One region of the Streptomyces sp. NPDC046303 genome, then DNA from elsewhere that is predicted to be linked to it. Evidence: riboswitches for the same ligand, from Rfam matches in the RefSeq annotation. Region 1 holds a riboswitch; each other region holds the start of a gene.
The links. Region 1 has a riboswitch for cyclic di-AMP ahead of ACZ6I1_RS14955 (M23 family metallopeptidase). Riboswitches for the same ligand answer to the same signal wherever they lie in the genome.
Positions count from the first base shown of each region.

Region 1 (9,367 bases):
CGGAGTTGTGGGCGCGGATCCCCGCCAGCTGTTCCGCGGCCCAGCGGTCGTACTGCTGCCGGTACGCCGCCAGCTGCTGCTGCCGCCGCGCCTCGGCGGCGTGCGCGGCCTGCCAGGCCTGCGCGTACCGTGCGTGTGCCTCGCGCTCCGCCTGGGCCCGCCGGTTCGAGCCGAGGGTCCAGCCCGCGCTCTGCTGCTGGAACTGGTGCAGCTGCGGCATCGGTACGGGATGCGCCAGCGTGCCCGGATCGAAGGCTTCGAGCTGCTCGGACCGGACCAGCCCGGCCATCCGGAACGCCGGTGCCCGGCACCCCGCGGCCAGCAGGCCCTGCAGGGCGGCGACTTCCGCCTCGATCTGCTCCGTACGCCGCCGGGCCTCGGCCTCGCGGTACTGCCGGTCGGCGGCCCGCTGCTCCCGCCGCCGGCGCTCCGCCTCCCGCTGCTGGATCAGCTGCGTCTGCTGCATCCGGCGCTGGGCCTCCGCCCAGTCCCCGATCACTCCGCCCGAGCGACGACTCATCAGCTCTGTTCTCCCCGCCCCACCCACCAGTGCCAAGAGGGAAAACACTAGTCGCCCTTGGGGCGGTACGTCCCCCGTGGGGCGTACCGCCCCAAGGGCGACGTCCGTCCTAGAGCGCGCCCCCGGCCAGGGCCGCGACGGACGCGGGCAGCGCGGTACCCGAGCCGTCGCGGCGCGGGTCCACGGCCGGCAGCTCGGCCGGAGTGCCGTTCGCCGTCGCCGCCCGGACCGGCGCGTTGCCCGCCCAGGCCAGCACCAGCACGTCCTCGCCCTTCAGGAACCGCTGGCAGCGCACGCCGCCGGTGGCGCGGCCCTTGCGCGGGTACTGGTCGAAGGGGGTCAGCTTCCCGGACAGCACCGAGTCGTCCAGCGTCCCGTGCGAACCCGCGACGGTGAACACCATCGCGTCCCGGGCCGGGTCGACGGCCGAGAAGTGGATCACCTTGGCGTTCTCGGACAGCTTGATGCCCGCCATCCCGCCCGCCGGGCGACCCTGCGGGCGCACCTGCGAGGCCGGGTAGCGCAGCAGCTGGGCGTCGTCGGTGAGGAAGACCAGGTCCTCCTCGCCCGTGCGCAGCTCGACCGCGCCGACGATCCGGTCGCCCTCCTTGAGGGTGATGACCTCCAGCTCGTCCTTGTTGGCCGGGTAGTCGGGGACGACGCGCTTGACCACGCCCTGCTCGGTGCCCAGGGCCAGGCCCTGCGAGGCCTCGTCCAGCGAGGTCAGACAGATCAGCTTCTCGTCCGCCTCCAGTCCGGAGAGGAACTCCGAGACCGGGGCCCCGCCCGCCAGGTTCGGCGCGGAGTGCGTGTCCGGCAGCTGCGGCAGGTCGATCACCGACAACCGCAGCAGCCGCCCGTACGAGGTGACCGCGCCCACGTCGGCGCGGGCGGTCGCGGCGACCTGCGAGACGATCAGGTCGTGCTTGGCGCGGGGGCCGCCCTCCTCCTCGGGCAGCGCCTCGCCGGTCACGGTGCGCGCCAGCAGGCCCGTGGAGGACAGCAGCACGCGGCAGGGGTCGTCCGCGACCTCCAGCGGGACCGCCCCGACCGCCGTGCCCGCCGACTCCAGCAGGACCGTGCGGCGCTCGGTGCCGAACTTCTTGGCGACCGCCGCCAGTTCCGAGGAGACCAGCTTGCGCAGCTCGGTGTCGGAGTCCAGGATCCCGGTCAGCTCGTCGATCTCGCCGGTCAGCCGGTCGCGCTCGGACTCCAGCTCGATGCGGTCGAAGCGGGTGAGCCGGCGCAGCGGCGTGTCCAGGATGTACTGGGTCTGGATCTCGCTCAGCGAGAAGTGCTCGATGAGGCGTTCCTTGGCCTGGGCGGAGTTGTCGCTGTCCCGGATGAGGCGGATCACCTCGTCGATGTCGAGGAGCGCCACCAGCAGGCCCTCGACCAGGTGCAGACGGTCGCGGCGCTTGCCGCGGCGGAACTCGCTGCGCCGCCGGACGACCTCGAAGCGGTGGTCGAGGTAGACCTCCAGCAGCTCCTTGAGGCCGAGCGTGAGGGGCTGCCCGTCGACGAGGGCCACGTTGTTGATGCCGAAGGACTCCTCCATCGGCGTCAGCTTGTACAGCTGCTCGAGCACGGCCTCCGGGTGGAAGCCGTTCTTGATCTCGATGACCAGGCGCAGGCCGTGCGAGCGGTCGGTGAGGTCCTTGACGTCCGCGATGCCCTGGAGCTTCTTCGAGCCGACCAGGTCCTTGATCTTCGCGATGACCTTCTCGGGGCCGACCGTGAAGGGCAGTTCTGTGACGACCAGGCCCTTGCGGCGCGCCGTCACGTTCTCCACCGCCACCGTCGCGCGGATCTTGAAGGTGCCGCGGCCGTTCTCGTACGCGTCCTTGATCCCCGAGAGGCCGACGATCCGGCCGCCGGTGGGCAGGTCGGGACCCGGGACGAAGCGCATCAGCGCCTCCAGGTCCGCGTGCGGGTAGCGGATCAGGTGGCGGGCGGCCGCGATGACCTCGCCGAGGTTGTGCGGGGGCATGTTCGTGGCCATGCCGACCGCGATCCCGGACGCGCCGTTGACCAGCAGGTTCGGGTAGGCGGCGGGCAGTGCGACGGGCTCCCGCTCCTGGCCGTCGTAGTTGGCGGTGAAGTCGACGGTGTCCTCGTCGATCGACTCCGTCATCAGTGACGTGGCGTCGGCCATCTTGCACTCGGTGTAACGCATCGCGGCCGGCGGGTCGTCGTTGCCGAGGGAACCGAAGTTGCCGTGGCCGTCGACCAGCGGAAGCCGCATCGAGAAGGGCTGGGCCATGCGCACGAGGGCGTCGTAGATCGACGCGTCGCCGTGGGGGTGGAGCTTGCCCATGACCTCGCCGACGACACGGGCGCACTTCACGTAGCCGCGGTCGGGGCGCAGACCCATCTCGTTCATCTGGTACACGATGCGGCGGTGCACCGGCTTCATGCCGTCGCGGGCGTCGGGCAGGGCACGGGAGTAGATCACCGAGTACGCGTACTCGAGGAAGGAGCCCTGCATTTCGTCGACGACGTCGATGTCGAGGATCTTCTCCTCGAAATCCTCCGGCGGCGGGGTCTTCGTGCTGCGGCGGGCCATCGCTGCGCGGCTCCTTAACCAAGAATGAGTGTGCTGGGGGGTCTGACGCGGACCATTGTGGCCCGAGGCACCGACAACCCGGACTCCGACCCCGGGGGGTGACCCGGGAACTTATCCGGTCGTCGACGCGCTTGCATACAGTGGCAGGTCTGACGGAAATCTCTGCATCGCGTATCGAAGGGACCACATGCCCATGGGTCACACGGCCACAGCCCAGGCCGGCTCCGGCGGCCTGACAGCGACCGAGCACCGGCTGGCCAACGGCCTGCGCGTGGTGCTCTCCGAGGACCACCTGACCCCGGTCGCCGCGGTCTGCCTCTGGTACGACGTCGGCTCGCGTCACGAAGTCAAGGGGCGTACCGGCCTGGCTCACCTCTTCGAGCACCTGATGTTCCAGGGCTCGGCGAACGTACCGGGCAACGGGCACTTCGAGCTGGTCCAGGGGGCCGGAGGCTCCCTCAACGGCACCACCAGCTTCGAGCGCACCAACTACTTCGAGACGATGCCGACCCACCAGCTGGAGCTCGCGCTGTGGCTGGAGGCGGACCGGATGGGTTCGCTGCTGGCTGCCCTGGACGAGGAGTCCATGGAGAACCAGCGCGACGTCGTCAAGAACGAGCGCCGCCAGCGGTACGACAACGTCCCGTACGGCACCGCGTTCGAGAAGCTGACCGCCCTCGCCTACCCCGAGGGCCACCCGTACCACCACACGCCGATCGGCTCCATGGCCGATCTGGACGCCGCCTCCCTGGAGGACGCGCGCACCTTCTTCCGTACGTACTACGCACCCAACAACGCGGTGCTGTCGATCGTCGGCGACATCGACCCGCAGCGCACGCTCGCCTGGGTCGAGAAGTACTTCGGCACCATCCCCTCGCACGACGGCAAGCAGCCGCCCCGGGACGGTTCGCTGCCCGAGGTCATCGGCCGCGAGCTGCGCGAGGAGGTCGTCGAGGAGGTCCCGGCGCGTGCGCTGATGGCCGCCTACCGGCTCCCGCACGACGGCACCCGCGAGTGCGACGCCGCGGACGTGGCGCTGACCGTGCTGGGCGGCGGCGAGTCCTCGCGGCTCCACAACCGCCTGGTGCGCCGCGACCAGACGGCCGTCGCGGCCGGGTTCGGCATGCTGCGGCTGGCCGGGGCGCCCTCGCTGGGCTGGCTGGACGTCAAGACCTCCGGCGGGGTCGAGGTCCCCGACATCGAGGCGGCCGTGGACGAGGAGCTCGCGCGGTTCGCCGCCGAGGGCCCGACGGCCGAGGAGATGGAGCGCGCCCAGGCGCAGCTCGAGCGCGAGTGGCTGGACCGGCTGAGCACGGTCGCGGGCCGGGCCGACGAGCTGTGCCGCTTCGCGGTGCTCTTCGGCGACCCGCAGCTGGCCCTGACCGCCGTGCAGCGCGTCCTCGACGTGACCGCCGAGGAGGTGCAGGCCGTGGCCGCGGCCCGGCTGCGCCCGGACAACCGCGCGGTGCTGGTCTACGAGCCGCTGGCCGGCTCCGACGAGTCCGCCGAGAACGACGACGAGAACGAGGGGGCGGAGCAGTGAGCGACACCGCAGCCGTCACGATGACCTTCCACCCGCGCCCGCAGGCCGGGGAACCGCAGCCGTGGGCCTTCCCGGCCCCCGACCGCTCGGTGCTGTCCAACGGCCTGACCCTGCTGCGCTGCCACCGCCCGGGACAGCAGGTGATCGCGGTCGAGGTCAACCTCGCCGCCCCGCTGGACGCCGAGCCCGAGGGCCTGGACGGCGTGGCGACGATCATGGCCCGCGCCCTGTCCGAGGGCACCGACAAGCACTCCGCCGAGGAGTTCGCGGCCGAGCTGGAGCGCTGCGGCGCCACCCTCGACGCGCACGCCGACCACCCGGGCCTGCGCGTCTCCCTGGAGGTCCCGGCCTCCCGGCTGCCCAAGGCCCTCGGCCTGCTCGCCGAGGCCCTGCGCGCGCCGGCCTTCGCCGACGCCGAGGTCGACCGGCTGGTGCGCAACCGGCTCGACGAGATCCCGCACGAGCTGGCCAACCCGCAGCGCCGCGCCGCCAAGCAGCTCTCCAAGGAGCTCTTTCCGGCCACCCTGCGCATGTCCCGCCCGCGCCAGGGCACCGAGGAGACGGTCGCCCGGATCGACTCCGCGGCCGTACGCGCCTTCTACGAGGCCCACGTACGCCCCGCCACCGCCACCGCGGTGGTCGTCGGCGACCTGACCGGCATCGACCTGGACGCGGTCCTCGCGGACACCCTGGGCACGTGGACGGGCGACACCGCCGAGCCGCTCCCGGTGCCTCCGGTGACCGCCGACGACACGGGCCGCGTGGTCATCGTGGACCGGCCCGGCGCCGTCCAGACGCAGCTGCTGATCGGCCGGATCGGACCGGACCGGCACGACCGGGTCTGGGCGGCCCAGGTGCTCGGCACGTACTGCCTGGGCGGCACCCTGACCTCCCGCCTGGACAAGGTGCTGCGCGAGGAGAAGGGGTACACCTACGGCGTGCGCGCCTTCGGCCAGGTGCTGCGCTCCACCGCCGACGGCAGGGGAGCCTCGATGCTGGCCATCAGCGGCTCGGTGGACACCCCGAACACCGCCCCGGCGCTCGACGACCTCTGGAAGGTGCTGCGCACGCTGGCGGAGGGCGGCCTGACCGAGACCGAACGGGACGTGGCGGTGCAGAACTTGGTGGGCGTGGCCCCGCTGAAGTTCGAGACGGCGGCCTCCGTCGCGGGCACCCTGGCCGACCAGGTCGAGCAGGAGCTCCCGGACGACTACCAGGCGCAGTTGTACGCGCAGCTCGCCGAAACCGGCACGGTGGAGGCGACTTCGGCGGTCGTGAAGGCCTTCCCGGCGGACCGCCTGGTCACCGTGCTGGTGGGTGACGCGGCGCAGATCGAGGAGCCGGTGCGGGCCTTGGGGATCGGACCGGTGAGCGTCGTCACCAACTGACGGCCTCCGTGCGGCCGAACGGCCGCACGGCGAGGGGCCTCGGCGGGCTTGTCCGCCGGGGCCCCTTTTGTCCGTTTAGTGGAGAGGTTGCTTTTATGTGGTGTGGCGTACGCAACAAAAGGGCGTGTCTGTTTGGCGATTGACTGATGATCCGCCTAGCGTCACCCGTGCTGTCCGTCAGTTGTACCCGCCGCATCCGCGGCACCGGGCAGCGATCGCCGAGTCCCCGTCAGGCGCGAGCCTGGGGAGCCGGGGGCCCACATCAGTCCCTGGGGTGAATCGGACCGCCTCGCAAGAGGAGGTCCGTAGGAGACCTTCCTGCTCCGAACCCGTCAGCTAACCCGGTAGGCGAGAGGGAAGGAAAGGATCAGCCCCTTCATGGCGTTTGGCAGTCGTGCCGCCGGTAAGCACCGTGGTTCCAGTCGTCTGAGCCGCAAGACCGCCGGCTACGCCGGCATAGCGGCCCTCGCCACCACTGGTGTCGTCGGCTCCCTCGCCGCCCCGGCCTTCGCCGCGGACAACGGCAACACCCACTCCGCCCCGGACAACGCGCTCGGCGCGGTCGTCGTCTCCGACGATCTCGCGGGCGACATCGAGGACCAGGCCGCGTCCCAGCGGCGTGCCGCCGAGCACGCCGCCGCCAAGGCGCAGGCCGAGGCCGACGCGAAGCAGCGGGCCGCCGAGGCCAAGCGCCTCGCCGAGGCCAAGGCGAAGGCGGAGCGCGAGGCCGCCGAGCGCGCCGCCCGCGAGGAGGAGCGCAAGCGCCTCAACACCTTCGTCTCCCCGCTCGACAGCTCGTACGTCAGCACGCAGTACAAGGCGGGCGGCGGCATGTGGTCCTCCGGCAGCCACACGGGCATCGACTTCCACGCCGCCTCCGGCACCTCTGTCCGCGCGGTGGGCGTCGGCGTCGTGGTCGAGGCCGGCTGGGGCGGCGCCTACGGCAACAACGTCGTGATCAAGCACAACGACGGTACGTACACCCAGTACGGGCACCTGTCCTCGCTGAGCGTCTCCGTCGGCCAGCAGGTCACCCCGGGCCAGCAGATCGGCCTCTCGGGCTCCACGGGCAACTCCAGCGGCCCGCACCTGCACTTCGAGGCTCGCACCGGTGCCGACTACGGCTCGGACATCGACCCGATCGCGTACCTGCGCTCGCACGGCGTCAGCCTCTGACCGCACCCCAGCGCTTCACCGAAGGCCCCGGCTCCCCGAGCCGGGGCCTTCGTGCTGCTCCACCGGAAACATGTTTGTCATTTCCGGCCGCTCTCGGAAATTATCGTGTGTTGCAATAGAGTCGCAGCACGCGCATGCGCGGCTTTGATGTGCGCGGCATTGGCATGGCGGTTGAATATCGGAAATAGCGGAGGTCCGGTCTTGCGTATTCCCGCGCACGCGGTATGCACAGCGATCCGCGACGACATCGTCTCCGGGGTCTTCGAGCCGGGCGGCAGGCTGACCGAGGAGGTGCTGGCCCGCCGGTACGGAGTGTCGCGGGTCCCCGTGCGCGAGGCGCTGCGGACCCTGGAGTCCGAGGGGTTCGTGACCACCCGGCGCCACGCGGGCGCCTGTGTGGCCGAGCCGACCGAGCAGGAGGCCGCCGACCTCCTCGAGGTGCGGATGCTGCTGGAGCCCCTGGCGGCCGCCAGGGCGGCCCGGCGGCGCACCGAGGCCCACCTGAAAGTGCTCCGCGGGCTGGTCAGGCTGGGTCAGGAGCGGGCCAGGCGGGGCCAGGGCGAGGACTTGCGCTCCCTGGGCGGCTGGTTTCACGAGACGCTCGCGCAGGCCTCCGGGAGCCCGGGCCTGATCGCGCTGCTCACGCAGATGCGGCACAAGCTGGCGTGGATGTACGTGGTGGAGGCGCCGGCCCGGCCGGTGGACTCCTGGGCGGAGCACGGGGCGATCGTGGACGCGGTGGCGCGGGGGGACGCGGAGCGGGCGCGGACGCTGGCGGCCCTCCACGCCGACCGGGCGGCGGGCGCGCACCGGCTGCGGGTGCGGGTGGCCGTGAGCACTTCGCAACCTGCCGTAAACATGCCGAGCGGCCGTCATTAACAGGGCCCGTATACAAAGGGACGGAAGGAGCGGTATTCGTGCGCCGCTGCCGCCCTTTTTCGTGATCGGTTCGGCCCCGGCGGGCTGAATTGTGCGCCGAATTCCCGAGGCGTCGAATTCACCCGCGTACATGTGCGTAGACGTGCGTCCACGCGAAAGCCGCGGCGCCCCGGATGGCGGGGGCCGCGGCTTTCGCGTGCGGGCCGAGCGGACCGTGTGGGTCGCTGCGGTGTGACGGTCGACGGAGGTGTCGAACCCGAAGGGTCAGACGGTCTCGGGGAGCTCCTCGAGCCCCTCGGCGACCAGCTTCGCGAGGCGGTCCAGCGCCACCTCGGCGCCTTCGGCGTCGGACGCGAGGACGATCTCCTCGCCGCCCTGGGCGCCCAGGCCCAGAACCGCCAGCATGGAAGCGGCGTTGACGGGGTCGCCACCGGCCTTGGCGATGGTCACCGGGACGCCGGAGGCGGTCGTCGCACGGACGAAGATCGAGGCGGGACGAGCGTGCAGGCCCTCGGCCCAGCCGACGTTGACGCGGCGCTCTGCCATGGTGATGCCCTTCAGGTGCTAACGGTTGTCTAGACCAGTCTCTCACGACGCCCGGAATGCTCCGACCGGCCTTCGGTCCGGATCCTCCGCCGTTCGACCTTCCCCAGCTTGCATCGTTTTGCCCCAGTGTGCCCGATGCGCCGCGCGCACGCTGCCAGGCGGTTTCCGGCCGTAAGGTAGGCCCATGACCACCGAGTCGGACCCCTCGTACCCGGCCCACTGGGAGGCGGACGTCGTCCTGCGCGACGGCGGCACCGCCCGGATCAGGCCCATCACCCCCGCCGACGCGGGCCGACTGGTCAGTTTTTACGAGCAGGTCTCGGACGAGTCGAAGTACTACCGCTTCTTCGCCCCTTACCCCCGGCTCTCCGACCGCGACGTGCACCGGTTCACGCACCACGACTACGTGGACCGGGTCGGCCTCGCGGCGACCATCGGCGGGGAGTTCATCGGCACGGTCCGCTACGACCGCATCGGCGCCGACGGACGGCCCGCCTCCGGTCCCTCCGACGAGGCCGAGGTCGCCTTCCTGGTCCAGGACGCCCACCAGGGCCGCGGGGTGGCCTCCGCCCTCCTCGAACACATCGGCGCGGTGGCCCGGGAGCGCGGCATCCGCCGGTTCGCCGCCGAGGTGCTGCCCGCCAACACCAAAATGATCAAGGTGTTCACGGACGTCGGCTACCAGCAGAAGCGCAGCTTCGAGGACGGCTCCGTCCACCTCACCCTCGACCTCGAACCGACCGCCGAAT
Region 1 is NZ_JBVJFA010000012.1:91,405-100,771, reverse strand. It holds gene ACZ6I1_RS14975 (restriction endonuclease) at 1-520, opposite strand, end outside; gene ACZ6I1_RS14970 (DNA gyrase/topoisomerase IV subunit A) at 630-3,086, opposite strand; gene ACZ6I1_RS14965 (M16 family metallopeptidase) at 3,280-4,629, shown strand; gene ACZ6I1_RS14960 (M16 family metallopeptidase) at 4,650-6,017, shown strand; cyclic di-AMP (ydaO/yuaA leader) riboswitch at 6,224-6,383, shown strand; gene ACZ6I1_RS14955 (M23 family metallopeptidase) at 6,396-7,193, shown strand; gene ACZ6I1_RS14950 (GntR family transcriptional regulator) at 7,395-8,072, shown strand; gene ACZ6I1_RS14945 (HPr family phosphocarrier protein) at 8,337-8,618, opposite strand; gene ACZ6I1_RS14940 (bifunctional acetate--CoA ligase family protein/GNAT family N-acetyltransferase) at 8,803-9,367, shown strand, end outside.

Region 2 (9,367 bases), on a different contig from region 1:
AGAGGCGCGGGTTCCGGGTGACCACGAACTCCACCTTCTTCAACACCGACACCCCGCAGACGATCATCGAGGTGCTCAACTACCTCAATGACGACCTCCGGGTGGACGAGATGATGATCTCGCCCGCCTACGCCTATGAAAAGGCCCCCGACCAGGAGCACTTCCTGGGCGTCGAACAGACCCGCGAACTCTTCAGGAAGGCATTCGCGGGCGGCAACCGCAGGCGCTGGCGGCTCAACCACTCGCCGCTCTTCCTGGACTTCCTGGAAGGAAAGGCCGATTTCCCCTGCACGGCCTGGGCCATTCCGAATTACTCCCTCTTCGGCTGGCAGCGCCCCTGCTACCTGATGAGCGACGGCTACGTGCCGACGTACCGGGAGCTCATCAACGACACCGACTGGAGCAAGTACGGCCGCGGCAAGGACCCGCGCTGCGCGAACTGCATGGCGCACTGCGGGTACGAGCCCACCGCCGTCCTCGCCACCATGGGCTCCCTCAAGGAGTCCCTGCGGGCGGCCCGGGAGACGATCGGCGGGAACCGGGAAGCCTCACGAGGACCGGCGTGACCGCGACGCAGCCGCGGGAGGAGGGCGGCCGGGGCAAGGGCTTCGACCTCGGCGCCCTGCTGGCCGAGCGCGGCGGGGAGCGGTACGAGCTGCACTCCAGGCACCTCAACCACCAACTGCCCCGGATGCTGCACACCATCGGCTTCGACAAGGTCTACCAGCGGGCCGAGGGCGCCCACTTCTGGGACGCCGACGGCAACGACTACCTCGACATGCTCGCCGGGTTCGGCGTGATGGGCCTGGGCCGGCACCACCCGGTGGTCCGCCGCGCCCTGCACGACGTCCTGGACGCCCAGCTCGCCGACCTCACCCGCTTCGACTGCCAGCCGCTGCCCGGGCTGCTGGCCGAGAAGCTGCTCTCGTACAGCCCGCACCTCGACCGGGTCTACTTCGGCAACAGCGGCACCGAGGCGGTGGAGACGGCCCTGAAGTTCGCCCGGTACGCCACCGGGCGGCCCAGGGTCCTCTACTGCGACCACGCCTTCCACGGGCTCACGGCCGGATCGCTCTCGGTGAACGGGGAGGGCGGCTTCCGGGACGGCTTCGCGCCGCTGCTCCCCGACACGAAGATCGCGCTGGGGGACCTGGGCGCCCTGGAGCGCGAGCTCCGCAAGGGGGACGTGGCCGGCTTCGTCGTCGAGCCGATCCAGGGCAAGGGGGTGCTCGCCGCCCCGCCCGGTTTCCTGCTCGCCGCGCAGGACCTGCTGCGCCGCCACAAGGCGCTGCTGATCGCGGACGAGGTGCAGACCGGCCTGGGGCGCACCGGGGACTTCTACGCGTACCAGCACGAGCCGGGCGTGGAGCCCGACCTGGTGTGCGTGGCCAAGGCGCTCTCGGGCGGCTACGTGCCGGTCGGTGCGACCCTCGGCAAGGACTGGATCTTCAAGAAGGTCTACTCGTCCATGGACCGGGTCCTCGTGCACTCCGCGAGCTTCGGCTCCAACGCCCAGGCGATGGCGGCCGGGCTGGCCGTGCTGTCGGTCATGGAGGACGAGCGGCTCGTCGCGCGCGCCCGGGCCATGGGCGATCTGCTGCGCGGGCGGCTCGCGGCCCTGGTGGACGAGTACGAGCTGCTGCACGAGGTGCGGGGGCGCGGGCTGATGATCGGCATCGAGTTCGGCCGGCCGTCCTCGCTCGGGCTGCGCAGCCGGTGGGCCATGCTCCAGGCGGCCCGCAAGGGGCTGTTCGCGCAGATGGTCGTGGTGCCGCTGCTGCAGAAGCACCGGATCCTCACCCAGGTGTCCGGAGACCACCTGGAAGTGATCAAGCTCATTCCGCCGCTGGTCGTGGACGAGCGGGACGTCGACCGGTTCGTCGGCGCCTTCCGCGAGGTCATGGACGAGGCGCACGGCGGCTCGGGGCTCATGTGGGAGTTCGGCAGGACCCTGGTGAAGCAGGCCGTCGGCAACCGGTGACGGCCTGCCGGAGCCCTGCCGCTGCCCTGCCGGGGCGTGCGTGCCGGCGGGCCGGAGGGGTGCTTCGGACGCACCCCTCCGGCACGGGCCCTCAGTCGAGCAGCTGCCCGCGGAGGCGGTCGAGGGCCTGGGGGGTGAGCCCGAGGCCCTGCGCCAGGTAGCGGTCCGCTCCGCCCCAGGTCTCGTCGATGGTGTCGAAGGCCGCGGTCAGGTACTCGGCACGGGCGTCGAAGAGCGGGGCGAGGAGCTCCATCACCTCGGGCGACCGCGCCTCCTGCGCCTGGCTGCTGCGGTGGACCCGGTAGCGGCGGTGCGGAGCGTTCGACTCCAGGTAGTCCGCCACGATCGCCTCGCGCTCCACGCCCAGCGCCAGCAGGACGACGGCGATCGACAGGCCTGCCCGGTCCTTGCCGGCCGCGCAGTGCAGCAGGGCGGGGACGCTGTCCTCGGCGAGGGCGCGCACCACCCGCCCGTGCTCGGCGGTGCGGTGCCGGATGATCGTGCGGTACGACTGCGCCATCCGGGCCGCGCCCTTGCCCTCGCCCAGCACCGAGCGGAGCTGGTCCAGCCCGCCGTCGCGGACCATCTTCCAGAACTCCCGGCCGTCGGCCGGGTCCGAGAGCGGGATGTTGACGTTCCGTACGCCGGGCAGCTCGACGTCCGGCCCCTCCAGGGCGTGGTCGGCGACGTTGCGGAAGTCGAAGATGGTGTGGAGCCCGAGCGATGCGAGGAACTCTGCATCGGTTTCGGTGGCATGTGCCAGATGTCCGCTTCGGAACAGTCGTCCCGGCCTGACCTGTCGCCCGTCAGAAGTCGGCAATCCGCCCACATCGCGGAAATTGCGCACTCCGGACAGTTCCGGCTCCTGTATCCGCTGGGTCAAAGGAACTCCTCCGGTTCATGGTGGGACATCTGTCCGAATTGAGCTGGTTGGCTCCAACTTGCCATATCCGGCGGCGAGATCGGACGCGGCCCCGTGAGCCAGATCATACGGTGACCGTGAGTGCCTGATCGCGAAAGTCGAATGGCCCGGCCGGGGCGGTTGTTGACGGTGTGGAATAGACGGAGGGTGACCGGAATTCCGTCGGTCCCTCATCCCGGTGATTCCTTTGGGGAATTCATGGCTTGTTCCGTACGCCCGGACTCGATTACCTTCGCGATCGATCCGGGTGGACCGCCTAATCCTGCCGCCTCCCGGAAACCGCACCCGACTATTCACGCGCGCGGCAGGAGCGGGGGAACCAGGTAAGCCGCTGTTCCGGATCTTTCTCCGGAACGGCTAGGGGTGAAGCCGTACATGTTCCGTTCATGTGCGGCCGGACATCTCCAGTCCGAACCCGACAGCTCACCTCGCAGGCGACGGAGAGGAATTCGCCATGCCTGCAAAGGGTAAGCACCGCCGTCCGAAGTCCCGTTCGCTTTCCCGCGGTCTCGCCGTCGCCGGCACCGGTGGTGCGGCTCTCGCGCTGCCCCTGATGGGTGCTGCCGGCGCCAACGCGGCCACCGCTCCGGCCGCCGCCCCGGCCCTGGCCCCCGCCGTCGCCCCGCAGCTCCCGCTCGCGCTCCAGGCCGCGCCCGCCGCCGTGGAGGCCGCGCCGACCGTCTACACGGTCGTGCCCGGCGACTACCTCTCCAAGATCGCCGCGGAGCGCCACCTCGACGGCGGCTGGCAGCGGCTCTACGCCGACAACCGCGAGGCCGTCGGCAGCGACCCCTCCCTGATCCACCCGGGTCTGAAGCTGACCCTCGGCGCGAAGGCCAAGACGGCCCAGGCCCCGGCCCCGGCTCCGGCTCCGGCCGAGCGGTCCTCGACCGGTTCTGCCTCCGCCGGCGAGGGCTCCTCCGGCGAGCAGGACGCCCCGGCCCCCGCCCCGCAGCCGAAGCAGAAGCCGAGTGGCAGTGGCAGCGGCAGCGGCTCGTCCACCGCGGCGCAGGCCCCCTCCGGCGCCGGATTCGTCGCCCCGGTGAGCGGCGGGATATCCACCCAGTACAAGGTCGCGGGCGCCATGTGGTCCTCGGGCTACCACACCGGCGTCGACTTCATCGCCAGCTCCGGCACCACCGTCAAGGCCATCGGCGCGGGCACCGTGGTCTCGGCCGGCTGGGCCGGCGCGTACGGCAACGAGGTCATCATCAGGCACGCGGACGGCAACTACTCCCAGTACGCCCACCTCTCCTCGCTGTCCGTCTCGGTGGGCCAGAGCGTCACCGCCGGCCAGCGCGTCGGCCTCTCCGGCTCGACCGGCAACTCGACCGGCCCGCACCTCCACTTCGAGATCCGCACGACCCAGTCCTACGGCTCGGACATCAGCCCGGTGAACTACCTCCGCTCGAAGGGCGTCACCATCTGACGGCAGCGGCCGTCGGAGCACGAACACACGTCAGGCCGGGGCCCGAGGGGGGTCCCGGCCTGGCGTGTACTTATTCCTTATCCCTCGCGTGGTATAGATCACGGTCCGTCAACCCCTGCTTACGTTGGCGTAGGTCGTGTGCGCGGGTGAAGGATGTCGCTTTGTGGCAGCGACGACGACGACACTCAAGACCATCGGCTCGTACGCGGCGATCGGGGACAGCTTCACCGAGGGCGTGGGGGACCCGGGACCCGGGGATTCTTATCTCGGCTGGGCGGACCGGCTCGCCGTGCTCCTGGCCGACCAGCGTGACGAACACGACTTCCGGTACGCGAACCTGGCCGTGCGCGGCCGGCTCCTCGACCAGATCGTGGCCGAGCAGGTCCCGCGGGCCAAGGAGCTCGCGCCGGACCTCGTGACCTTCTGCGCCGGGGGCAACGACATCATCCGGCCCGGCACCGACCCCGACGACGTGGCGGAGCGGTTCGAGGCCGCCGTCGCCGACCTCACCGGGGCCGTCGGCCTGGTCATGATCACCACCGGCTTCGACACCCGGGGCGTGCCGGTCCTCAAGCACCTCCGGGGCAAGGTGGCGACGTACAGCGCCCACGTGCGCGCCATCGCCGACCGCTACGAGTGCCCGGTGCTCGACCTCTGGTCGCTGAAGTCCGTGCAGGACCGGCGGGCCTGGGACGCCGACCGGCTGCACCTGTCGCCCGAGGGGCACACGCGGGTGGCGCTGCGCGCGGCGCAGGTGCTCGGCCTGGAGGTGCCCGCCGACCCCGACCAGCCGTGGCCGCCGCAGCGGCCGCGCGGCTCGGTGGACGTGACCCGGGACAACATCCAGTGGGCCCGCGAGCACCTGGTGCCCTGGATCGGACGGCGGCTGCGCGGCCAGTCCTCCGGGGACCACGTCGAGGCGAAGCGGCCGGACCTCCTCCCGCTGTAGGGCGAGCCGCAGACGGGGACGGGGGCCGTAAGCGGAATCCTCGGGGGTGTCCGTGCGTTGGAAGGTCGTAGACCGACGACCGTCCCGACCCCATCCTCCCAGGAGGCGCCTTGACCGGCTCCCGTCCCCCGCGTCCCCTGCGTCCCCGGCTGCGTGCCCTGCGGCCCGAAGCCTTCGGCGCGGACCCGTCCGGCGAGCGGCTGGCCCGGATCCACCGCTCGCCGAACTTCGCCGACGGCGTCTTCCAGAACCCGCTCGGAGCCCGGACCAGGCCCTCGGGGTCGATGACGGAGTTCGCCAAGATCTACTTCAACCGGGAGCAGCGGGCACGGCGCACCCCCGGCGCGCCGGTACCCGTGTACCCGACGACCCTCGCGGAGCTGGCCAAGCCACCCGCCACCGGACTGCGGATCACCTGGATGGGCCACTCCAGCGTGCTCGCGGAGATCGACGGGCGACGCGTGCTGTTCGACCCGGTGTGGGGCGAGCGGTGCTCGCCCTTCCCCTTCGTCGGGCCCAAGCGGCTGCACCCCGTGCCCGTGCCGCTGGCCTCGCTGGGCCCGGTCGACGTCGTGGTGATCTCGCACGACCACTACGACCACCTCGACCTGCCGACGATCAAGGAGCTGGCCGGTACGGACACGGTGTTCGCCGTCCCGCTGGGCGTCGGCGCCCACCTGGAGCGCTGGGGCGTGCCGGCCGACCGGCTGCGCGAGCTGGACTGGAACGAGAGCACCAAGATCGCCGGGCTCACGCTCACCGCGACGCCCGCCCGGCACTTCTGCGGCCGGGGCCTGCGCAACCAGCAGCACACGCTGTGGGCCTCCTGGGTGGTCGCCGGGGACGAGCACCGGATCTACCACAGCGGGGACACCGGCTACTTTCCCGGCTTCACGGAGATCGGCGCAGAGCACGGGCCCTTCGACGCCACGATGATCCAGATCGGCGCGTACTCGGAGTACTGGCCCGACATCCACATGACGCCCGAAGAGGGCATGCGCGCCCACCTCGACCTCCAGGGCGGCACGCCGCACGGCACGATGCTGCCGATCCACTGGGGCACCTTCAACCTGGCCCCCCACTCGTGGAACGAGCCGGGCGAGGGAACCCTCACCGCGGCGGAGGGGGCCGGAGCCGCGATCGCGCTGCCGATCCCGGGCCAGCCGTTCGAGCCGGGCGCCGAGGGTGTTCCGGACCAGCCCTGGTGGCGGCCGTTCGTGGCGGGCGGCCACGGCGCGCCCGAAGTGTCCGTCGCGGCGGTGACCGCGGGCCGGGCGGCGGGCGTGATCCGCGAGAAGCCGGAGGCCGTCGGGTCCTGACGGAGGGACACCCCCCACCGGCGGACGGACCGAAAGCCCGACCGAAGGCCCGACCGGTGCGGGGCGACGGGGGCGGCGCCCCGGCACTCGGCGGGCGCGCGCTCGGCGTGCTCCCCGCCGGAAGGCGACCCGGGGGATTCGGGCGGCTGTACGAGCGCTCCACCGGGAGCGGGAAGCACCCCGGCGAACTTCCCCAACTGGGCGTCCGGGGCGGGAGGGTGCGGTCTAGCGTGGGTATCCGGTGATCAACACCGGGCCCCGGGATCGCTGGGGGCCGGGCCCCACGTACCGAGGACGCCGATGTCCGGACTCCGCGCCGCCCGCCACGCCCCGTCGAGACACGCCGTCACGGGGCCGGGCCGGCAGATACGCCCCCAGCTGGTCCGCGCCGCCGTCCTGCCCACGCTCGCAGCCGGGCTCAGCGGCGCCGCCGCGGTCATCTTCACGCTCCAGCTCGGCGGGGGAGCCGGGGACCGGGACGGCCGGCTCTGGCCCGTGCTCACCGGCTGCGCCCTCCTCGTCGTCGGAGCCCTCGCCGCGGCGCTGCTCGGCGCGCAGCGCGCCGCCAAGGCCGTACGGGACCGGTGCGAGGCGCTGCGCCGCTCCAGCGTGCGCGGGCGCCAGGAACTGCGGGGCGCCGCCGAGCGGCTGGAGCGCGGCGAGGTCCCGCCCCGCCCGGTGCGGGGCGGCCCGACCGGGCCGCCGGCCGGCGTCGACCCGGCGGGGGTGGACGAGTTCTGGCTGCTGTCCCAGGAGCTGCGCGGGGCACGGGAACAGGCCCACGCGACGCTGGTACGGCTGGCGGGACCGGCCACCCCGTCCGACAGCGAGCGGAAGGTCGAGGTTTTCGTCAACCTCGCGCGGCGCCTGCAGTCCCTCGTCCACCGCGAGATCTCGCTGCTGGACGAGCTGGAGGACACGGTCGAGGACCCGGACCTGCTCAAGGAGCTCTTCCACGTCGACCACCTCGCCACGCGCATCCGCCGCCACGCGGAGAACCTCGCCGTCCTCGGCGGCGCGGCCTCGCGGCGCCAGTGGACGCGGCCCATCGACCTGAGCGAGGTGCTCCGCTCCTCCGTCGCGGAGGTCGAGCAGTACACGCGGGTCAAGGTCGTCCCGCCGGCGGGCGGCAGCGTGCGCGGCCATGCCGTCGCCGACGTGGTGCACCTGCTGGCCGAGCTGGTCGAGAACGCCACGGTGTTCTCCGCCCCCGACACGGACGTGGTGCTGCGCGCCGAACGGGTCACCGCAGGGATCGCGGTCGAAGTGGAGGACCGCGGTCTGGGCATGCCGGCGGAGGAACAGCACCGGATGAACGCCCTGCTCGGCGACCCCGACCAGATCAGCGTCCGGAACCTGCTCGCGGACGGGCGGATCGGGCTGTTCGTCGTCTCGGCGCTGGCGCGGCGGCACGGGATCGCGGTGGAACTCAAGTCCAACATCTACGGCGGGATGCTCGCCGTACTGGTCCTGCCGCAGGAGCTGCTGGGCGCGGAGGCGCCGGGCGCCGCGGATGCGGCGGGCGGCTCCCGGGCCACCTCCTGGGGCACCGGGCGCGCGGCCCCGATGCCGCCGCCGCTGGAGCCGGTCCGCGTGACCCCGCCGCGCCCGCAACCGCGCGACCTGCTGCCGGAGGCGGAGCGGGCGCGTGCGGCGGAGCCGTGGCCGGGGGGCGAACCGACGCCGCCGGCGGGGCCCGCGCCCGGGCAGGGGCTTGGGCCCGGCGGTGGGCCTGCGAGCGGGCCGGGGGCCGTTCCGGGGGACGGGCCGGTGGTCCTGGCCGGGCCGGGTCCCGGCGCTGCGTCGGGTCTCGGGCTCGACTCCGGGAACGGGCCTGCGACCGGGCCCGGTCCCGGGGCTGCTGCGTCGGGTCTCGCCGAGTATGCGTCGGAGCGTGGGTCGGAGCCCGGTCACGTGCCGGGCGCCGAAGCCGTCGCCGGGCCCCGACAACGGTCGGCGAGTACGGCCGTGCACGTGCCCGTGCCCCGGTCCGGGGACGAGCCCGGGCCATGGCCCGGGTCAGGGCCCGAGCCGGTCCCCGGAGCCCCGGCCGGGGGCGGAGTGCAGCCCGGGCAGGCCGTGCCGGAACCGTGGCACCCGCCCGTACCGCCCGCCCCGGCCCCCGCCGGGACCGGCACTTCGGCCGGGGCCGTAGCCCTGCCCGGGCCGTGGGCCGAGCCCGGGCAGGCGCCCGTACCGCCCGCCCCGGCCCCCGCCGGGACCGGCACTTCGGCCGGGGCCGAAGCCCGGCCCGGGCGGTGGGCCGAGCCCGGGCAGGTGCCCGTACCGGCAGCCCCGGCCCCGGCCGGGACCGGGGCTCAGGCCGGGGCCGTAGCCCTGCCCGGGCCGTGGGCCGAGCCCGGGCAGGCGCCCGTATCGGCAGCCCCGGCCCCGGCCGGGACCGGCAGCCCCCAGGCCGTACCCGAGGGGCCCGCGGCAGCGGAACGGCGGCCACCGCTGCCCCGGCGGCGGGCTCAGCAGCATCTCGCGCCCCAGCTGCGGGAGGCACCCGCCCCGCGGCGGGCCGCGGATCCCGAGCCGCCCGTACACGACCCCGGCCTGATGGCCGCCTTCCAACGGGGCTACGGCCTCGCCCAGTCGGAGAACCAGGTATGACCCCGACCCCTCACCTCAGCAAGGAGCACACCCCCATGGGCGGCGAAGTGGCGACGAAGACCGGCAGCCGGCTCTCGGACCTCGACTGGCTGCTCAGCGGCCTGGTGCAGCGCGTTCCGTACACCCGCAGCGCCGTACTGCTCACCGCCGA
Region 2 is NZ_JBVJFA010000008.1:23,615-32,981, reverse strand. It holds gene hpnH (adenosyl-hopene transferase HpnH) at 1-566, shown strand, start outside; gene ACZ6I1_RS10470 (aspartate aminotransferase family protein) at 563-1,981, shown strand; gene ACZ6I1_RS10465 (tyrosine-protein phosphatase) at 2,073-2,864, opposite strand; cyclic di-AMP (ydaO/yuaA leader) riboswitch at 3,180-3,355, shown strand; gene ACZ6I1_RS10460 (M23 family metallopeptidase) at 3,358-4,332, shown strand; gene ACZ6I1_RS10455 (SGNH/GDSL hydrolase family protein) at 4,496-5,281, shown strand; gene ACZ6I1_RS10450 (MBL fold metallo-hydrolase) at 5,392-6,600, shown strand; gene ACZ6I1_RS10445 (sensor histidine kinase) at 6,901-9,216, shown strand; gene ACZ6I1_RS10440 (roadblock/LC7 domain-containing protein) at 9,252-9,367, shown strand, end outside.
Region 2: linked by a shared signal. The riboswitch ahead of ACZ6I1_RS10460 (M23 family metallopeptidase) and the one ahead of ACZ6I1_RS14955 (M23 family metallopeptidase) in region 1 are both predicted to bind cyclic di-AMP.

Region 3 (9,367 bases), on a different contig from region 1:
ACGAGGAGGCGTTCTCCATCGACGACGTGGCCGGGACCCTCGTCGAGAAGCTGATCCACCGGCACCCGCACGTCTTCGGTGACGAGAAGGCCGAGACCCCGGAAGAGGTCAGCGCGCACTGGCAGCGCACCAAGGCGGCCGAGAAGCGCCGGGAGTCCGTCACGGACGGGATTCCGCTGGGCCAGCCGGGGCTCGCGCTCGCGGCCAAGCTCGCCGGGCGGGTCCGTACGGGCGGTGTGCCCGTGGAACTGCCCCGGGGCGAGGGCATCGGGTACGAGCTGCTGGAGCTGGCGGCACGCGCCGAGGCGGCGGGGATCGACCCCGAGACCGCGCTGCGTGCGGCGGCCCGCGTCTACCGGGACGCGATCCGGGCCGCGGAGGGCCTCGGCGGTTAGGGCGCGGCCCTGGTACCCCCGGCAGCACCCCGGACCCCGGCCGTAGAGAATCCGCTGCGGGGGCTCAGCAGTCCCGCGGCGAGCGGCCCGCGGGGTTGTGCCAGTGCGGCGAGGGGCGGTTCAGGAACCACTCGCCGAAGCCCAGCGGGCGGCCGTTCGGGCCGTGGCCCCTTCCGGCGGCGGGTACCTCGTCGTGGAAGATCCGGCCCGGGTCGGCGCCCAGCTCCTCCAGCAGGAGGGCGGTCTCCTCGACGAACAGCGGCGGTCCGCTGAGGTAGACGTCCTGCTCCGGCCACAGCCCCCGGGTGCCGAGCGCGGTGGCCAGCCGGCCGGTGGCCTCGTTGCGGTGCTGCCCGGGCGCCGGCGTGATGTAGGTGACGGCGAGCCAGGGGCAGGCGTCGGCGTACGCGTCGATGAGCGGGCGGTCGTACAGGTGCGCGGCGTCCCGCGCGACCACGAAGAGCCGTACGTCCTGGTCGGGAGGGCGCTCCGCGAGGTCCTCCACGATGGCCCGCATCGGGGCCCAGCCGGTGCCGGCGGCGATCAGGCTGGCCGGGCGGTCCGCGCGCCGGAAGGTCAGCTGCCCGCCCGCCGCACCGAGCCGCAGCCTCTCGCCCGGCTGCACGTCGCGGACCAGCGCGGTGCTCAGCCGCCCCCGCTCGATGCGGCTGACGTGCAGGTCCAGCGTGCCGTCGGGGCGGGGGGCGTTGCCGAGGGAGTACGTGCGCCAGGTCGTCGGGACGCGCTCGCTGCTGACGCTCGCGTACTGGCCGGGCAGATAGGGGAAGGGTGCGTGCGGCCGCAGGGTCAGCACGCCGATGTCCTGCCCGTACTGGAGGTGGCGCACGACCTCGGCGTCCCACCACGGCGGGTCCGTGCTCGCGGCGGCGCCGGCCAGCATCGTGTCGGCGATCACCTGGTACGCCTCCGCCCAGGCCTTCTCCACCCGAGGGGTCCAGGCCTCGCCGGAGGTCTCGGCGAGGGCGGCGAGCAGGCTGGTGCCCACGGCCGCGTAGTGCTCGGGCCCGGCCCGGAACTTGCGGTGGTCGCGGCCCAGGTCGCGGAGATAGGGGACGAGGCTGTCGTCCTCCAGGTGGGCGATCACGTGGGTGAGCGCGGCGAAGAGCCGGTCCCGCTGCCGTTCCATGTCCTCGAAGGAGGCCGGGAAGAGTTCACGGACGGTGGGGTTGTGCCAGAAGAGGTGGGAGTAGAAGAACTTGACCGCGTGCTCGGCCCGTCTCTCCACCACCGCGAAGCTGCTTTTCAAGATCCTCACATCCACAAAACCGAAAGTAGGAATGTCGGGGAAGTCGAGGTCAAGCGACGGCGGATCTACGGACAGCCGCGACGAAGCACCCCATATGGGATGGGGGCCGGCGGCCGGGATACGGTCATCGAGTGCACGAGCAGACCCCCGCAGCCTCCGCAGACACTCCCTCGGCCTCCTCCTCGGCCTCCCCTTCGGGCGGGGGACCGACCCTGTTCGACTGGGAGTTCGCGACCGATCCCTATCCGGCCTACGCCTGGCTGCGCGAGCACTCCCCGGTGCACCGCACCAAGCTCCCCAGCGGAGTCGAGGCCTGGCTGGTCACCCGGTACGCCGACGCCCGCCAGGCCCTCGCCGACCAGCGGCTCAGCAAGAATCCGGCGCACCACGCCGAGCCCGCCCACGCCAAGGGCAAGACCGGGATCCCGGGCGAGCGCAAGGCGGAGCTGATGACCCACCTGCTCAACATCGACCCGCCGGACCACACCCGGCTGCGGCGGCTGGTGTCGAAGGCGTTCACCCCGCGCAGGGTCGCCGAGTTCACCCCGCGGGTGCAGGAGCTGACCGACCACCTCATCGATGGGTTCGCGGGGAGGGGGGAGGCGGACCTCATCCACGAGTTCGCCTTCCCGCTCCCCATCTACGCCATCTGCGAGATGCTCGGCGTACCGCGAGAGGACCAGGACGACTTCCGCGACTGGGCCGGGATGATGATCCGGCACGGCGGGGGTCCGCGCGGCGGCGTCGCCCGTTCCGTGAAGCAGATGCGGACCTATCTCGGAGAGCTCATCCACCGCAAGCGGGATGATCTGGGCAATGACCTCATTTCCGATCTGATCCGGGCAAGCGACCACGGAGACCACTTGACGGAGGCCGAGGCGACGGCCATGGCTTTCATCCTGCTTTTCGCCGGTTTCGAAACCACCGTGAACCTCATCGGCAACGGCGTCCACTCCCTCTTCATGAACCCCGGCGAGCGCGAGCGCCTCCAGGCCTCGCTCGCGGCCGGCGAGAGCGCTCTGCTGGAGACCGGCGTCGAGGAACTGCTGCGCTACGACGGCCCGGTGGAGCTGGCCACGTGGCGGTTCGCCACCGAGCCGCTCACCCTCGGCGGGCAGTCGGTAGCGGCCGGGGATCCGGTCCTGGTCGTCCTCGCGGCCGCCGACCGCGACCCCGGGCGGTTCGCCGAGCCGGACACCCTCGACCTGTCCCGGACGGACAACCAGCACCTCGGGTACGGCCACGGCATCCACTACTGTCTGGGCGCTCCGCTCGCGCGACTTGAAGGACAGACGGCGCTTGCGACTTTGCTCACGCGTCTGCCAGATCTGGAACTGGCTGTTCCGCCCGCGGAGCTGCGCTGGCGCGGCGGACTGATCATGCGTGGCCTGCGCACCCTTCCCGTGCGCTTCACACCCCGAAACGTCTGAAGCACAACTGACCGGAAGTCAGCCGCCGACCGGAGTTGTGACAACCGTTCGAAGGCCGCTAGGTTCTGCCGTTACCCAGCCGTTATGCGAAAGGTGCAGCCTCATGCGTTCCGGGAACGGCCGCCACAGACGGCCCCGTCAGGTGCCCGCGATAGTCGTCACCGCCGGAGTCACCGGCTCCGCGCTGGCCCTGCCGCTGCTCGCCGCCACCAACGCCAGTGCGGCCGACACGTCCACGTGGGACAAGGTCGCCGAGTGCGAGAGCGGTGGCGCCTGGAGTGCGAACTTCGGCAGCGGCCAGTACGGCGGCCTGCAGTTCACCCAGGAGCAGTGGAAGAACGCGGGCGGCCTCGACTTCGCCGAGCGGGCCGACCTGGCGAGCCGTTCCCAGCAGATCGCCGTGGCCGAGCGCGTACTGGCCTCCCAGGGCCCGCAGGCCTGGCCGCTGTGCGCGGCTTCGGCCGGGCTGGACGGACAGGGCGCCGCCGCCGAGGTCGACCCCGGCCTGCCCGGCGGCTCCGTGACCCCGACCGCGCCCTCCCGCCCGGACGACACCGTGCCCACCACCGGCCCCGGCAAGGCGCCCACGGACTTCGGTGCTCCGACGCACCCCGCGCCGAGCCCCTCCGGCACCCCGTCGTACGCGCTCCCCGACGGCCCGCTGGCGCCCTCCCTCGGACTGCCCGTCATGCCCTCCCCGGACGCCCCCTCCACCGCTCCGGCCCCGGTGGACCCGACCGCGCCGACCACCCCCGTCCAGCCCGGCGAGACCACCGCGCCGCCGGTCGCCCCCGGCCTGCCCCCGGTGACCCCGGGCGCCCCCGTGGTCCCGGCGGACCCGACGGCACCGGCGGACCCGACGGCCCCGGCGACCCCGGGCGCCCCGGCCGACTCCACCGCGCCGCCCGCGACGGCCCCCGACGGCAGCGGCAAGCACCGCGGTGCGCCGGCCGTCGAGGTGCCGGCCGCATCTGATACCCCGTCCGAGCCCACCTACACGGTCAAATCGGGCGACAGCCTGGCCGCCATCGCGGACGCCAACGGACTCAAGGGCGGCTGGAACGCGCTCTACAAGGCCAATGAGCAGGTCATCGGCGGAGACGCCGATCTGATCAAGCCCGGACAGAACCTGGATCTAACCGCCGAATAAGGGCACTTCGGGCGGCCGTAAAGAGTTGATTGTCCGTTTCCTGCAAGTGAGACATGTGTCTCTTCCGGTCAACTGGCGTGTCCCGCCCGGGAGCTTCCGCAAACCCCGCCCTCACCTGCGCAAACACCCGTACGAAGAGCGCAAGTAGGGCCTGTTTCTCCCCGATGGGGCTCGTTGAACATCGGGGAGGGACCTGTCTACCTTCTGAATCGCTCGCCACCGCGAGCTCCTTCGACCGCATCGCCGAATCCTGCCGGCGGACGGGGGGAACAGTCGTCGCGTCAAGCGCCGAAGGCAGGAGCGGGGGAACCAAGGTAGGTGCCGGGAGCGGCCGTTGAGAGACGGTCACGCCACCGGCTAGGGGTCAAGACGTGCGCTGGACGCACGGCCGGGCAACTCACTCGCCCGAACCCGACAGCTCACCTCGCAGGCGTCGGTGAGGAGAATCTCCATGCTGCTTTCCGGCAAGGGCAAGCACCGCCGCGGTACCGCCATCGAGCGCACCGCCCGCCTCGTCACGCTCGCCGGTGTCGCCGGTGTGGCCGTCGCCGCCCCCCTGATGGCCGCGGGCACCGCCAGCGCCGCCACCGCTTCCGAGTGGGACAAGGTCGCGCAGTGCGAGTCCGGTGGCAACTGGGCCATCAACACGGGCAACGGCTACTACGGCGGCCTGCAGTTCTCGTCCTCCACGTGGGCCGCGTACGGCGGCAAGGCGTACGCCGCGCAGGCCAACCAGGCCTCCAAGGCCCAGCAGATAGCCGTCGCGGAGAAGGTCCTCAAGGGCCAGGGCAAGGGCGCCTGGCCGCACTGCGGCAAGGGCCTGTCGAACTCCTCCTACACCGGCGGCGGCTCGACCGAGACCGCCCCGAAGCCCGAGAAGAAGACCGAGCCCAAGAAGACCCAGCCGAAGAAGACCGAGCCGAAGAAGGAGACGAAGCGCTCCGAGGCTCCGACCACCCGTTCCGAGCGCTCCGAGGCCCCGGCCCCGAAGACCGGCAACGGCTCGTACGAGGTCAAGTCCGGTGACACCCTGGGCACCATCGCCGAGGCCAACGGCGTCCAGGGCGGCTGGGAGAAGCTGTTCGAGCTGAACAAGGACATCGTCTCGGACGCCGACCTGATCTTCCCGGGTCAGAAGCTGAAGCTCAGCTGAACACCGCGGCAATAGCCGCGGCAGCTCCCGCGGCACGCACCCTCCCCACCGCCCGGCGCGTCTCCCCCCACGCGCCGGGCGGCGGCGTGTGCGCGGACACGGCCGTGCGGATCGGACCGCTCGGATCCGGAGCCCTATGTCCCGGAAGAGGGGTATTCGGTCCCTTTTTCGTCCCAGGACCCGGGCGGTCGGCTGGTCGAGCACCCGGATCCGGTTAGGCTCTAGGCGGCAAGGCCATCCCACGGCCTGATGCCACCGCACACCCAGCGTCACATCCCAGAAGGAGATGCTCGTGCCGTCCATCGACGTCGTCGTAGCCCGGGAAATCCTGGACTCCCGAGGCAACCCCACGGTCGAGGTCGAGGTGGGCCTCGACGATGGCAGCACCGGCCGTGCTGCAGTTCCGTCCGGCGCCTCCACCGGTGCCTTCGAGGCCATCGAGCTCCGTGACGGTGACCCCAACCGTTACTTCGGCAAGGGTGTCGAGAAGGCCGTCCTCGCCGTCATCGAGCAGATCGGCCCGGAGCTCGTCGGCTACGACGCCACCGAGCAGCGCCTGATCGACCAGGCCATGTTCGACCTGGACGCCACCGACAACAAGGGCTCGCTCGGCGCCAACGCCATCCTCGGCGTGTCCCTCGCCGTCGCGCACGCCGCGTCCGAGGCCTCGGACCTCCCGCTCTTCCGCTACCTCGGCGGCCCGAACGCGCACCTGCTGCCCGTTCCGATGATGAACATCCTCAACGGTGGGTCGCACGCCGACTCCAACGTGGACATCCAGGAGTTCATGATCGCCCCGATCGGTGCGGAGTCCTTCTCCGAGGCGCTGCGCTGGGGCGCCGAGGTCTACCACACCCTCAAGAAGGTCCTGCACACCAAGGGCCTGTCCACCGGTCTCGGTGACGAGGGCGGCTTCGCCCCGAACCTGGAGTCCAACCGCGCCGCGCTCGACCTCATCATCGAGGCCATCAAGCAGGCCGGCTACACCCCGGGCAAGGACATCGCGCTCGCCCTCGACGTCGCCGCGTCCGAGTTCTACAAGGACGGCAAGTACGAGTTCGAGGGCCAGTCCCGCTCGGCCGCCGAGATGACCGACTACTACGCCGAGCTCGTCGAGGCGTACCCGCTCGTCTCCATCGAGGACCCGCTGTTCGAGGACGACTGGGCCGGCTGGAAGACCATCACCGACCGCCTGGGCGCCAAGGTCCAGATCGTCGGCGACGACCTGTTCGTCACCAACCCCGAGCGCCTGGCCCGCGGCATCGAGGAGGGCTCCGCGAACGCCCTGCTCGTGAAGGTGAACCAGATCGGTTCGCTGACCGAGACCCTCGACGCCGTCGAGATGGCCCAGCGCAACGGCTTCAAGTGCATGATGTCGCACCGCTCCGGTGAGACCGAGGACGTCACCATCGCCGACCTCGCCGTCGCCGTGAACTGCGGTCAGATCAAGACCGGCGCCCCGGCCCGTTCGGACCGCGTCGCCAAGTACAACCAGCTGCTGCGCATCGAGGAGATCCTCGACGACGCCGCGGTGTACGCGGGCCGCAGCGCCTTCCCGCGGTTTCGCCCGGCGAACCAGTAAGCGCGGCAAGGGCTAATCACGCTCTGCCTCCGTACGTCCCCGCACTCGGTCCCGTACCGTGTGCGGGGACGTATTGCGTAGTGCGTACACAGGGGAGGCGGACCAATGGCCGGGAACCGGGATCGGTTCTCCACCTTCTCCACCGCGACCAGGCTCAAGCAGCTCGGCGAGCGGACCGCCGCCCACGTCTACCGCTCGCAGTCGCGCCGCCAGGTCCGCCGCAGCCGGCTGACCGGCAGGGCCGCGCTGCTGGTGCTCGTCCTCTGTACCCTGGTCGTCGCCCTCGCGTATCCGATGCGCCAGTACGTCTCCCAGCGTTCGGAGATCGCGGAGCAGCAGCGGGCCGCAGCCGCCGCGCGGGAGCGCCTGGAGCGGCTCCGCGACGAGAAGGCCCGCTGGCAGGACGACGCCTACGCCGAGCAGCAGGCGCGCAAGCACCTGCACTTCCTGCGCCCGGGGGAGATCGGCTACATCATGACCGACCCCGGGGCCCAGGCGGCCGCCGAGCGGCACCGGACCGGCCAGGCCGGCTCCGACCGTCCCTGGTACTCCAACGTCTGGGACGGCGTCGACAAGGCCGACCGCCCGGGCGACTGACCCACACTCCCAGCACACCGAAACGAAGAGACTTACTCCAGGCATGCAGACGCCCCCGCCCCAGACCGACCGGACCGAGCCGACCGACGCGGACATCGAGGCGTTCGAGCAGCAGCTCGGCCGCCCGCCGCGCGGGCTGCGCGCCATCGCCCACCGCTGCCCCTGCGGCCAGCCGGACGTGGTGGAGACCGCGCCGCGGCTCCCCGACGGCACCCCCTTCCCGACGCTGTACTACCTGACGTGCCCGCGCGCGGCCTCCGCGATCGGCACGCTCGAGGCCAACGGCGTGATGAAGGAGATGCAGGCCCGGCTCGCCGAGGACCCCGAACTCGCCGCCGCCTACCGGGCCGCGCACGAGGACTACATCCGGCGCCGCGACGCCATCGAGGTGCTCCAGGGCTTCCCCAGCGCCGGCGGGATGCCGGACCGGGTCAAGTGCCTGCACGTGCTGGTCGGCCATTCGCTGGCCGCGGGCCCCGGCGTGAACCCGTTCGGCGACGAGGCCCTCGCCATGCTGCCGGAGTGGTGGGCCAAGGGCGCCTGCGTCACCCCGTGCGCGCAGAAGAAGGAAGAGGCGCAGTGACCCGGGTCGCGGCCGTCGACTGCGGCACGAACTCCATCCGCCTCCTGGTCGCGGACTACGACCCGGCCACCGGCGACCTGGTCGAACTGGACCGGCGGATGACCATCGTCCGGCTCGGCCAGGGCGTGGACAGGACCGGGCGGCTCGCCCCGGAGGCGCTGGAGCGCACCTTCGCGGCCTGCCGCGAGTACGCGGAGGTCATCAAGGAGCTGGGTGCGCAGAAGGTCCGCTTCGTGGCGACCTCGGCCTCCCGGGACGCGGAGAACCGTGCCGAGTTCGTCCAGGGCGTCCTGGACATCCTGGGCGTCGAGCCCGAGGTGATCTCCGGGGAGCAGGAGGCGGAGTTCTCCTTCACCGGCGCCACCAAGGAGCTCACCGCCCACGACCACCTGGAGCGGCCGTTCCTGGTGGTGGACATCGGCGGCGGCTCGACCGAGTTCGTGGTCGGCGAGGAGCACGTGCGGGCGGCCCGTTCCGTGGACGTGGGCTGCGTGCGGATGACCGAGCGCCACCTGGTCCAGGACGGGGTCGTCAGCGACCCGCCGACCGAGGCGCAGGTGGCGGCCATACGGGCCGACATCGAGGCGGCGCTGGACCTGGCCGCCGAGACGGTCCCGCTGGCCGAGGCCCGCACCCTGGTGGGCCTGGCGGGCTCGGTGACCACGGTCGCGGCGATCGCGCTGGGGCTGCCGGAGTACATGTCGTCGGAGATCCACCACTCCCGGATCTCCTACGAGCAGGTCCGCGAGATCGCCGGCCGCATGCTGACGACGACCCACGCCGAGCGCCTGGCGATCCCGGTGGTGCACCCGGGCCGGGTGGACGTGATCGGAGCCGGCGCCCTGGTCCTCCTGGCGATCATGGAGCGCATCGGCGCCTCGGAGGTCATCGTCTCCGAGCACGACATCCTCGACGGCATCGCGATCAAGGCCGCGGAAGAGGTCGAGGCCGACGAGCAGCGTTCCGGCCTGCCGGACCGCTGAACATCGGTACACGCATCGGTGCGGCGCGAAGAGGCCGAACGGCGGGTGGGCCAGGGGGCGTAGGGGGTTTCGAGAGGGGCTCGGGGGGTCCCGAAAGGCCCTCCGAGGGGTCCCGGACGCCGTGATCCACACGAAGTTCGTGAAGTTCTTCACAAGGAAAAGAGGCCTGATGGGCCAACGGAAGGGCCTTCGGGGCCCTTCCCGAGGCTCTCAGGCCCTTTTTCGTG
Region 3 is NZ_JBVJFA010000004.1:15,776-25,142, reverse strand. It holds gene ACZ6I1_RS05225 (nucleoside triphosphate pyrophosphohydrolase) at 1-395, shown strand, start outside; gene ACZ6I1_RS05220 (globin domain-containing protein) at 460-1,671, opposite strand; gene ACZ6I1_RS05215 (cytochrome P450 family protein) at 1,794-3,092, shown strand; gene ACZ6I1_RS05210 (LysM peptidoglycan-binding domain-containing protein) at 3,196-4,242, shown strand; cyclic di-AMP (ydaO/yuaA leader) riboswitch at 4,519-4,690, shown strand; gene ACZ6I1_RS05205 (transglycosylase family protein) at 4,694-5,395, shown strand; gene eno (phosphopyruvate hydratase) at 5,682-6,977, shown strand; gene ACZ6I1_RS05195 (FtsB family cell division protein) at 7,083-7,574, shown strand; gene ACZ6I1_RS05190 (DUF501 domain-containing protein) at 7,618-8,157, shown strand; gene ACZ6I1_RS05185 (Ppx/GppA phosphatase family protein) at 8,154-9,140, shown strand.
Region 3: linked by a shared signal. The riboswitch ahead of ACZ6I1_RS05205 (transglycosylase family protein) and the one ahead of ACZ6I1_RS14955 (M23 family metallopeptidase) in region 1 are both predicted to bind cyclic di-AMP.